2 regions of the Virgibacillus tibetensis genome follow, and region 1 is predicted to be linked to the other one. Evidence: a T-box and tRNA genes for the amino acid it is inferred to sense, from the RefSeq annotation. Region 1 holds a T-box; the other holds one or more tRNA genes.
The links. A T-box is a leader RNA that pairs with one kind of tRNA and senses whether it is charged. The one in region 1 lies ahead of thrS (threonine--tRNA ligase), so its partner is inferred to be a tRNA-Thr.
Positions count from the first base shown of each region.

Region 1 (5,563 bases):
TAAGTCATTAACCCATTTATACCAACCACTCCTTGGTATTCAAGCGGTTACCTTATACCAAACGCTACTACATGAGATAGAGCTGCAACAGTCGTCTGTACCGCAAACACACCATACGTTAATGAATTATCTGAATTTGCCACTGGATGAAATTTACCAAGCTAGGTTAAAGCTTGAAGGGATTGGCTTACTAAAAACATATGAAAAAAGTTCGGTGACTAATAATTTTTATACCTATGAGCTACAAAGTCCTTTTTCACCAAGAGGTTTCTTTAAGGATGCCATGCTTACCCAACTCCTTTATCATCACATCGGGGAAGATAAGTTTACTACCTTAAAAAGTCATTATTTTAAACAATCGACAGAGGAGCTTGGTGAAAATATAACTGTTTCTTTTAGTGATGTTTTTCAGACATTTAAACCAGCATTCACAGAAAACGCCGAGTCAGCTGAAACGCAGGATGACAGATCCCCGGTGAAGGAAAATGCGGACTTTACTTGGATGGAGCATATGTTAAAACAGAGAATGATTCCAGTAGGTAAAGTATTAACGGGAGATAACCGAAAATTAATTTCTCAAATGATGGTATTATATGACTTAGCAACCTATGAGGTAGAAAAGTCAGTATTATGGGCACTAACAGAAGATAATTTATTAAACCCTGAGGAATTTAAGACTGCATGTCATGATTTGTTTAAATCCAAACATTATGAAACACCGATCCAATTAACAAATAAAACAAGTCCACAGCATCAAATTGATTACAAGCCGACAACAAAGGAAGAACAACTCATACAAGCGTTGGAAACAATCTCGCCAAAGCAGTTATTGGAAGATCTATCAAGTGGAAATCAAGCTTCTACCCAAGATATGAAAATAATTAGAGAAGTTATGACCTCACAAGGGTTACCTTCTCCAGTAATGAATGTGCTAATCCATTATGTACTGTTGCAATCGAATATGAAGCTATCTAAAGCTTATATGGAGAAAATTGCTAGTCATTGGTCACGGGCCAATTTAAAAACTGCCAAAGAGGCAATGGCTTTTGCAAAAACAGAAAAAGAAAGTTTTCAGCAAAGAAAAGCCGGAAGATCTAACTATAATAAAAAGCCAGTATCAACTGAAATAGTCCCCGATTGGTTTAAGGAACGAAAGAATAAAAGACAAGAGCCGGCAGCAACTATGAAAAAACAGGATACAGCAAAGGAACAAGAAGAAATTGAAGCTCTGCTGCGTCAGTATTCCAGCAGCAAAAAAAATAGTCATTTGCAAGGATGATTGATATGAAGCCAGTACAATCAACATTAAAAAAGTGGATGAAAGAAAATGAAAATTTTCAGGAAAACTATATAAAAATAAAACACGAAGTTTTAAATGATCCTGAGATCAAAACATTTTTATCTTATCATCCACAGCTAAGTAAGAAAGAAATAGAAAAAAACTTAATAAAACTATACGAATATAAAACCCAATCCAAGCAATGCGAATCTTGTTCATCATTTAGTAATTGTAAGAATATGCTTCAAGGTTATTCACCTATATTATATGTAGAAAACAATGAATTGCATTTGTCCTATGAGAAATGTCACAGCAGGATCTACCACGAAAAGCAAAAAGAACAGCAGAAACTAGTTCAAAGCTTGTATATGCCTAAGGAAATTCTGGAAGCAACAATTAGTGATATTGACAGTGACCCCACTAGAAGTAACGGAGTAAGGGAGTTATTACGTTTCGTAGAAGAGACAAAGTCTGGCATTCCTAAAAAGGGGATTTACTTTAGTGGGCCCTTCGGTGTAGGAAAGACTTATTTTTTAGGTGCATTGGCAAATAAGTTAAAAGAAATGCATATATCATCAACTCTAATTTACATGCCTGAATTAGTAAGGGAAATAAAAGCATCAATGAAAGATGACTCCATTAATGAAAAGATAGATTTTTTCAAGAAGGCAGATGTATTAATGCTGGATGACATAGGTGCTGAAATGCAATCAGCCTGGTTTAGGGATGAAATACTTGGTTCTATTCTGCAATATCGCATGATGGAGAGGTTACCTGTTTTCTTTACATCCAACTATAGTCTGGAACAATTAGAAACCCAGCTCGCCTCTACACGAGGGGGAATTGAAACGGTTAAGGCTGGTAGAATAGTTGAACGAATTAAGCAAGTAAGTAAAGAAGTTGAGATTTATGGTAAAAACCGACGTGAAATATAAAACTGGAACTAGTATGGAAGAGTATTTTCTTTTGTACTAGTTTTTTGTTTTCGGTCTTTTCTAGAGATTGTTGCTTTTGACACTAAATCTATAAAAGACGACGTAACTCGTTACTGTCATAGCTAACCGCTACGGAAATACACTTCGCCAAAAGGGTTGGTCGCTGAATGAACCGGGTTGAACGCGGGATAAAGCTGAAAAAGCGCTGGATAAATTGGTCCGGCCGCGGGATTAAGCAAGCCGACCGCTGGAAAAAGTGGAGCGATCGCTGAATGAAGGGAGGGGTAGCGGTCATGCCAAAACGGTTGAATCACTTGCAGACCAGATTGACGGTTTTCATGCCTGCTGGAGTCTCCGTGTATTTCCTGTGCTGGTGTTGTGCTTTGTTATAGCATTATCTATTGCTATAGTGAATAAAAACTCGCTATTTATGATTGTTGGTTGGAACGGAGGGCAGTCGACTCCTGCTCAAAACAGCACGTGTCTGAAGACCCCGCAGCGGTGATTTGTGGGGATGGAAGGCTAAAAACGCGACGTCCTGTCGCAACGCTTTCATGACTAACTTCCTGTTAGCCCGAGGCTGAAGCTGTTCCCGCGGCAAAGAAAACATTGTAAAGCGAACATAGTGAAGCTGAGCCCATGTTGCACTTGTACTCGGAGTGGTGAAAGCGGCTGTCCGGAGGAGTGGAAATCAACATAGCAGTTACGTAGTCCTTTATATCAATAGCAAACAAACTACGCGAAAAGAGCCTTTGTTTTTAATATACTTACTAGTTTCATTCGATTACTCATTTTTTCTGATGTTTGTCCATATAATGTAACAGTTTGGTTCTGGATGAGGGTGATGTTTATTGCTGGAGGTATATTTTGAATCTGATAAGGAAGTAATTCATTTTTGTGAGATGTTGTTCCGTTATAACAAACAAATTGAATTGAATTGGAAGACACACGAAGATTGGGGGAATCATCTACAGTTTAGAGACCACATACCGAATAATGATCTTGTGGAAGCAATATCACAATCCATGGTTGATGTTTTTGTTTCGCATCGTCTTGGGACAATGATTGAAAAAGTAATAAGAGAATATTATTATTATACAAATTCAGATGAAATAGAACGCATCATGGAATTAACCCATTGGATATTTTCAGGGGAAGATGAGGATAGCATACAGATCAGAAACAACAAGGATCCGAAGCAGGTTCTGTTTTCTTTATTTATCACAAATATAAAAAATACAACCACCATTCATTTTGATTCCATCGTAAAATTTAGGCTAAAGGTATTTAAGGACAAACTTATATATCTTATTGGTTTAGCAATTGATGAATTTAAAAGGGAAGAAGACCATCAGGAATTTGTTAATATGCTGCGTGAATATGTTGTTAAAAAAGAACCAAGCTTTAATATTGTGCACATATTACAAGGGAGCAACTTCTCATTTTATAAACAAAATGGGAAGCGTTTTACTAAAATGGAACTGCGTAAGATTATGCAAAATGAACCATTATATATGGTTGGTTTAGACTCAGACGAGTTAAATTTGTCACCATTGGTTGCAATGTCACCGAAAAAAATTAAAATCTATGGTGACTATCCATCAGAACCGAAAACACTAACTGTTATAAATATTTTTCAGGAGAAGGTAGACTTCCAACCGTATAATAAATTTCCATTTCCATATTATATAGACAACCATCCTAATTAAACTTGATTTTATAATTCTAACACGCTATAATACATTTTATATACATTTTACTTAAGATAAAGGTAACGATAAGGATAATATTATTTGGTCTTAGTATTGAATAGAGAAGGAAGTCATAGGCTGCAAGCTTCCTCTATACAACAAATAATTACCACCTTTGAACCCTGCTATTGAAGCATTAGTAAATAGCGGCGTATCATCTGCGTTAAAGATCAATGAAGCCGTAGTATTACTATGGAAATCAGGGTGGAACCACGACGTATCCAACGTTCGTCCCTTTGCAGTTGTGCAGAGGGATGGGCGTTTTTTAATTTTTTATGGGAGTGATTAGGATGGCAAAAGAAATTTCTATCATTTTTCCTGATGGAGCAGAGAAGCAATTCTCAGCAGGTACAACTGGTGAAGAAATTGCAGGTGCTATATCGTCAGGGTTAAAGAAACAGGCCGTAGCAATTAAGCTGAACGGAGAATTAGTTGATCTAAAGCGTGAGTTATACAATGGTGGGAAGATTGAAATCATTACGTACAAAAACCAGGAAGGTATTGAAGTAATGCGTCACTCCACAGCCCACTTAATGGCACAGGCAATCAAACGTATTTATAAAGATGTTAAGTTTGGTGTTGGTCCTGTGATTGAAGAAGGCTTCTACTACGATATGGAAATGGAGCATTCCATTACACCAGAGGATCTTCCTAAAATAGAAAAAGAAATGAAACGAATTGTTGATGAGAGTCTTGTGATTGAGCGTCTGGAAGTATCTCGTGAAGAAGCTAAAGAAATGTTCAAAGAGGATGACTTAAAGCAGGAGTTAATTGACGCAATACCTGAAGATGAACAGGTAACTATTTACAAACAGGGTGAATTTTCTGATCTTTGTAGAGGTATTCATGTGCCATCAACAAATAAAATTAAGGCATTTAAATTACTAAGTATCTCAGGGGCTTATTGGCGTGGAGATAGTAATAATCAGCAGCTTCAACGAATTTATGGTACGGCGTTTGAAAAACAAGGTCAGGTTGACGAACATTTACGTATTTTAGAGGAACGAAAAGAACGCGATCATCGTAAATTAGGAAAAGAACTGGAATTATTCACAGTTTCTCAAAAAGTAGGACAAGGATTACCATTATGGCTTCCAAAAGGAGCTAAAATCCGCCGTATTATTGAGAACTATATTGTTGAATTAGAAGAACGTTTAGGTTACGACCATGTGTATACGCCAGTACTTGGTAGTGTGGAATTGTATAAGACAAGTGGGCACTGGGACCACTATCAGGACGATATGTTTCCGGAAATGAAAATGGATAATGAAGAACTGGTATTACGTCCAATGAATTGTCCGCATCACATGATGGTTTATAAAAACCAACTATACAGCTATCGTAATTTACCTGTTCGAATTGCCGAACTTGGTACGATGCACCGTTATGAAATGTCAGGCGCATTAGCTGGATTGCAGCGTGTACGAGCAATGACATTAAATGATGCACATATCTTTGCACGTCCAGATCAATTAAAGGATGAATTTATTAGAGTGGTAGAGCTTGTACAGAAAGTTTATGAAGACTTTGGAATAAAAGATTATTACTTCCGTCTTTCCTACCGAGATCCAGAGGATAAGGAGAAGTATGTGGATAAT
Region 1 covers NZ_JARZFX010000001.1:97,887-103,449, forward strand. Annotated here, with positions in the region: gene QGM71_RS00485 (replication initiation and membrane attachment family protein) at 1-1,279, shown strand, start outside; gene dnaI (primosomal protein DnaI) at 1,285-2,214, shown strand; gene ytxC (putative sporulation protein YtxC) at 3,066-3,923, shown strand; T-box leader at 3,980-4,204, shown strand; gene thrS (threonine--tRNA ligase) at 4,256-5,563, shown strand, end outside.

Region 2 (5,563 bases), on a different contig from region 1:
CTGGCTACTAAGCTGGGATAGGCTGCATTAGCATCTTCTATTAATAATTGTTTTTCTTTTAACAGTGTATCCTTTGCTGCATGAATATCCGGGCATCCTACTACTTGTATTTGACCTATCATTACTCGTTCAGTAGCCTCAGTAGTAAAACCTCCAGCTTTCCTTACAATCTTAGCAATATAACTTGCTGAAGCAACTACAGATGGTTCTTCAATTGCCATTGGTATTACATATTCTTTCCCATTTATTAAGAAATTCAACCCTAATCCTAGTGGAAGAGGAAATGTGCCTATGACATTTTCAATCATTTTATCAGCTGTATCAGGTGATAAGGGTGCCTGCGAATACAAATCTGCAGTTTGTTCTTCTGAAAATGTATGCATATTCTTAATTAAATCTCTTCGTTCTTCAACAGTCATATTATAAAAACCAGGAATTCTAGAAGTTTCCATACTGTATCACCCTTTTATATATATAATTAGTATATAAGCTTCGTGTGCATCAAACTATTTAGGTCTTTCAATTTATGAGGTTATTCACAAGGCTCGGCACAAAATATCAAAGTTCTCGAGCCTTCTATCCTCTTTTTTAGAACATGTACTTTATGATCAAATTATAACATGTTTTCCCTATGTATAATCATAAAATGAAACTTCATTTAGCAGGTTTCACTTCTTATCTGCCTATAATAAAAAAATAACTGTATCTATTATGTAAAAAAACGGCCTAAAATGCAAATAAACAAGGTTGTCTACAATCATAACGACCTTGTTTATTTGAAAAAATTATATGTATGATGTATTAACCGTAATTTTCATTTCTGTAAAAATGGTGAGCCATGATGGATTCGAACCATCGACCCTCTGATTAAAAGTCAGATGCTCTGCCAGCTGAGCTAATGGCTCATTCTATTATAGTTGCTTATTTTTTGGAAAGAATGTTCATCTGAGTGCTCGTCGTGTTGCACGTTATTTCGGTGATGCTGCACTCCTCGCAGGCCTGCACATAGTAGCTATACTATGATGTTAGCGGCCAGCTAATGGCTCATTCTATTATAGTTGTTTATTTTTTGGAAAGAACGTTCATTACAATAGTCTTACTTTTAATCAAAATTTTGGACTATAAAAAGGTCCCTAAAATAAAAAAATGGCTGGGCTACCAGGATTCGAACCTGGGATACACGGGATCAAAACCCGATGCCTTACCGCTTGGCTATAGCCCAACAATATAATGGTGGAGGGGGGCAGATTCGAACTGCCGAACCCTGAGGGAGCGGATTTACAGTCCGCCGCGTTTAGCCACTTCGCTACCCCTCCGTATTGTTAACTATAATTATTTTATTATACAATAAAATATTTTAATTAAAATGGTGCCGGCCAGAGGACTTGAACCCCCAACCTACTGATTACAAGTCAGTTGCTCTACCAGTTGAGCTAGGCCGGCAAAAATAAATGGTGGAGGATGCAGGGCTCGAACCTGCGACCCCCTGCTTGTAAGGCAGGTGCTCTCCCAGCTGAGCTAATCCTCCATGTTGGTGACCCGTACGGGATTCGAACCCGTGATACCGCCGTGAAAGGGCGGTGTCTTAACCACTTGACCAACGGGCCATCAAATAATAAACTTTAAATGAATGTTCTTGTCGCAAAGCAACGAATTTTATTATAACCAGTTATGCAAGCTTTGTAAAGGGGAAAAAAGAATATTTTTATTTAATTTTTTATAACCTGGCTACATTTGTTTTTTTAAGCTGTCATATCTTATTGAAACACTGCCACTCCTTTAGTAAATATACATTCAATGCTTTAGTTTCTTTATAAGAAACAATTAGGTTATAATATACAAAAGACTTTTTGGAGGTGCACACATGTCAAATTTACTACAAGGTAAAAATATAGTAATCATGGGAGTAGCAAATGAAAGAAGTATAGCTTGGGGCATAACTAAATCATTACATAATGCAGGAGCTAATTTAATTTTCACAAACAGACAAGAAAGGTCATACCAGAAATTAACAAAGCTACTTGAAAAAAATGAAGTAAGTGCAAAGTTAATTGTATCGTGTGATGTGGCAAGTGACGAGAGTATTAATGATGCGTTTTCTGAAATCAAAAAGAATGTGGGCGTTATTCACGGGGTTGTTCACTCTGTTGCTTTCGCAAACCGGGATGATCTAAAAGGGGAATTTTTAGATACTTCGCGTGATGGCTTTTTATTAGCACAGGAAATTAGCGCATATTCACTAGTAGCTGTTACGAAAGCTGCCAAAGAACTAATGACAGAAGGTGGCAGCATCGTTACACAAACGTATCTGGGATCTGAGCGCGTAATTCCTGGTTATAATGTTATGGGTGTTGCAAAAGCTTCTTTAGAAGCCAGTGTGATGTATTTAGCAGAAGATGTAGGCAAACACGGGATCCGAGTAAATGCGGTTTCAGCAGGCCCTATACGTACGTTATCAGCTAAAGGTGTTTCAGGGTTTAATGAAAAAGCTGGAGTAATTGAAGAAAAAGCCCCATTACGTCGAAATGTGGATCAGGATCAAGTTGGGGATGCAACTTTATTCTTCATGAGTGAGTTATCCAGGGGAATAACGGGGGAAGTATTACACGTTGATTCCGGCTACCATATTATCGGCGGCTAATATTCTTCCAGTTTCATACAAAGACACAGACGCTATATTACACGAAATTGTGTTAAAGCGTCTTTTTTTATAATGTTGGGGAGGGAAGATATATGGAAGAGTGGTTTGGTAAGATAAGCAACGAGCACTTTATCCCTTTTAGCTTCAGTCACATTGCTATGATCTTAATCTATATAGTCGCTCTCGTTATATTACTAATAACTTATAAAAAGTACGCTGAGAGTGATCTTTTACTAAATGTTTTTAGATGGTCTATAATAGTTACATTAACTTTATCAGAACTATCCTATCAAACATGGAGCGTAGTCAATGGGTCATGGAGTGCAGGAGAAAGCTTACCCCTGCATCTTTGCAGCATAGCAGGCATAATCGTAATTATAGGGCTTGCCACTTACAACAAAAAAATAATCACTATTTCTTTTTTCATTGGATTCTTACCTGCTTTATTAGCAATTGTTACTCCTGAATTAACTTATAACTACACGCACTTTCGTTTCTGGCACTTTTTTATACACCATATTGTACTATCATTTGCGAGTATCTTTCTCTTGTTGAGCAGCTCTGTTAAGATCACAGTTAAATATACTTTAGAAGCTTACGGTTATTTGCTTATATATGCTGCTATAATAGGCTTTCTAATTAATCCTACCTTGAACTCGAATTACTTATTTCTATCTAACACCCCAACAGCTGATACACTTTTTGACGTACTCGGAGATGGGATTTGGTATTATATTAATTTATGTTTATTGGGTTTGGTTGTTTTTATAGGGCAGTTTGGGGTTCTTAAACTTTTTATCTATAAAGAAAAATAAGCAATCAAAATAAGTTCTAACCTTCATTCTTATCCCATTAATTCTATAGGATTTGAATTTAACTGATTTGTATATAGGAAGAAACACAGTTTAACTGTTTCCCATAAAAACTATATCCCTCGATATAGAGGAATTATTCTATATAGACACTCAGAATGTTATCCATTTTAATTTCTTTATTGTTATTCAGCCTAATATCCCTCTGATCTACTTTTGCTAACTTCCCTTTACTGGTTAGGAAATCACGGCCATTATAGTGTTTTATTTCTACTGTCAACTCATTATGTATCGCTAATAACAGCCTACTATTGATATCTGGCACCTTATGATGGCTCTGATCCCTAACATCCTTATCTTTCCACAAATGTCTAAGCACTTTAACCTTTTCTTTCACCCGCGTTATACCTGTGTTATTTACGCTCATTTTACTCTCTCCTCATTTGTAAAACTTCATAATTATATATCAAAAGGAACTTATGTTCGTATTGTAACACAAAAAAATAAACATCTTCAATAAGAGTTTTAGTTTTAATTAAATTATATATAAATCTGCTTCTAAGTTCCGTATTACCTGCAACGCGGGCAGGCGTTTTCCAGAATAAATAGGTGCCATTTGGTACTCACACCTTTTTTTATTGGAAATCTTTTTTTTGGCAATTAAAAACAGAAAAGCACGTTCAAAGTGCTTTCCGTTTTCTACTTTAAAATAGTTCCCGCGCCAACAAGCGATAAACCTCCAAACGTTTCCCCTGTGAATGAGGGATACTGCAGATCATTGCTTCATCAAATCCATATTGTGCTTGTTCAGCTTGTAATTGGGTTGCGACTTCCTTTGCTGATCCAACTATATGCAACTTACGATTTTCTTGAATGGTCATACGATCCAATTCAGTTAATGGATAATCTTGAGCTTCTTCAGGTGTTAACGATTGACTGATTTTCCCTTTCATCAGCCACAAACGGGCAATATCCTGTGGTCCCGCTTCAAACTCAGCTTCTTCCTTTGTTTCAGCGGTTGTTACCATGTAGGCGACATTAATTTCCGGATTCTCCATAAATGCGGAAGGCTGAAAGTGATGTTTGTATGCATCTAATATCTCTTTGGACATCTCCCCATTGAAAAATTGCGCAAAGGAATAGCCAACGCCCAATTGTGCAGTTTTTATTGCACTGTTTCCACTTGATCCCAGCATCCAAGCTTCTGGCAGAGTTATTTGAGTTGGAGCTGCAACCATCGAGTACAAGCTATCTTCCGGTACTTCATCATTGATCATTTTTAATGCTGTTCCAAACTTTTCATACATATTGTTTAACATTGGTTGGCGTCCTTCTGATAAAGCATACATAGCGTTTCTATCCCCTCCTGGAGCACGACCCACACCAAAATCAATCCGGCCAGGTGAAAAGGCACTAAGTGTTTTGAAAACTTCGGCTAGTTTTAAAGGCGAATAATGCATCATCATCACGCCACCCGTACCAATTCGAATATTGTTTGTTTTAGCTGCCAGCCGAGCTAACGTCACTTCCGGTGCTGAACTGACAAAAGCTTTTGTTCCGTGGTGCTCTGCCATCCACATTCGGTGGTAGCCTAATTCATCTGCCAATACAGCCAATTCTTCCGCTTTTTTCAATGCATCTACAGCGGTATTTCCACTAGTAACAGGCGCTTGATCCAGTACGCTTAATTTCATGTATAAACACCCTTTCTTATATCTTAATTAATTATTTACTCTTTATTTGCTTCCTGCTCTTTCCGAAGTTTTTCCGGTGTCACATCAGTCCCAAGTGGATCAATCACTGTCAGTCCTGAAAAAGTGTGTAGAACCTGACCGCGGATTTGACGTAAATAGTCTTCACGCAATACTTGCTGCTCCACTTTTTCGGCATTTGTTAAACCCGCTTCACGTTGTTTCTTTGCTAACTCATTAATACGGTCTAAACCTTGAATCATCTTTTTTCTCCTTTACTTATTATTTATTTCACCAATTATTCATAGGCGTAATCTTTACATCGTTATTGTTGGAAAATGTGGCAGTACATACTCACCCAATTCCTGTATCACTTCTTCCGCTGGTCGCCTCCCATATTTCAGTGAAAACATCATATG
Region 2 covers NZ_JARZFX010000020.1:4,005-9,567, reverse strand. Annotated here, with positions in the region: gene QGM71_RS20160 (hydroxymethylglutaryl-CoA reductase, degradative) at 1-452, opposite strand, end outside; tRNA gene QGM71_RS20155 (tRNA-Lys) at 830-905, opposite strand; tRNA gene QGM71_RS20150 (tRNA-Gln) at 1,148-1,222, opposite strand; tRNA gene QGM71_RS20145 (tRNA-Tyr) at 1,232-1,316, opposite strand; tRNA gene QGM71_RS20140 (tRNA-Thr) at 1,368-1,443, opposite strand; tRNA gene QGM71_RS20135 (tRNA-Val) at 1,453-1,528, opposite strand; tRNA gene QGM71_RS20130 (tRNA-Glu) at 1,533-1,607, opposite strand; gene fabI (enoyl-ACP reductase FabI) at 1,865-2,641, shown strand; gene QGM71_RS20120 (YwaF family protein) at 2,734-3,456, shown strand; gene QGM71_RS20115 (YolD-like family protein) at 3,590-3,880, opposite strand; gene QGM71_RS20110 (LLM class flavin-dependent oxidoreductase) at 4,158-5,147, opposite strand; gene QGM71_RS20105 (DUF896 domain-containing protein) at 5,183-5,407, opposite strand; gene QGM71_RS20100 (LLM class oxidoreductase) at 5,462-5,563, opposite strand, start outside.
Region 2: it encodes a tRNA-Thr, which carries the amino acid that the T-box ahead of thrS (threonine--tRNA ligase) is inferred to sense. The anticodon was not compared.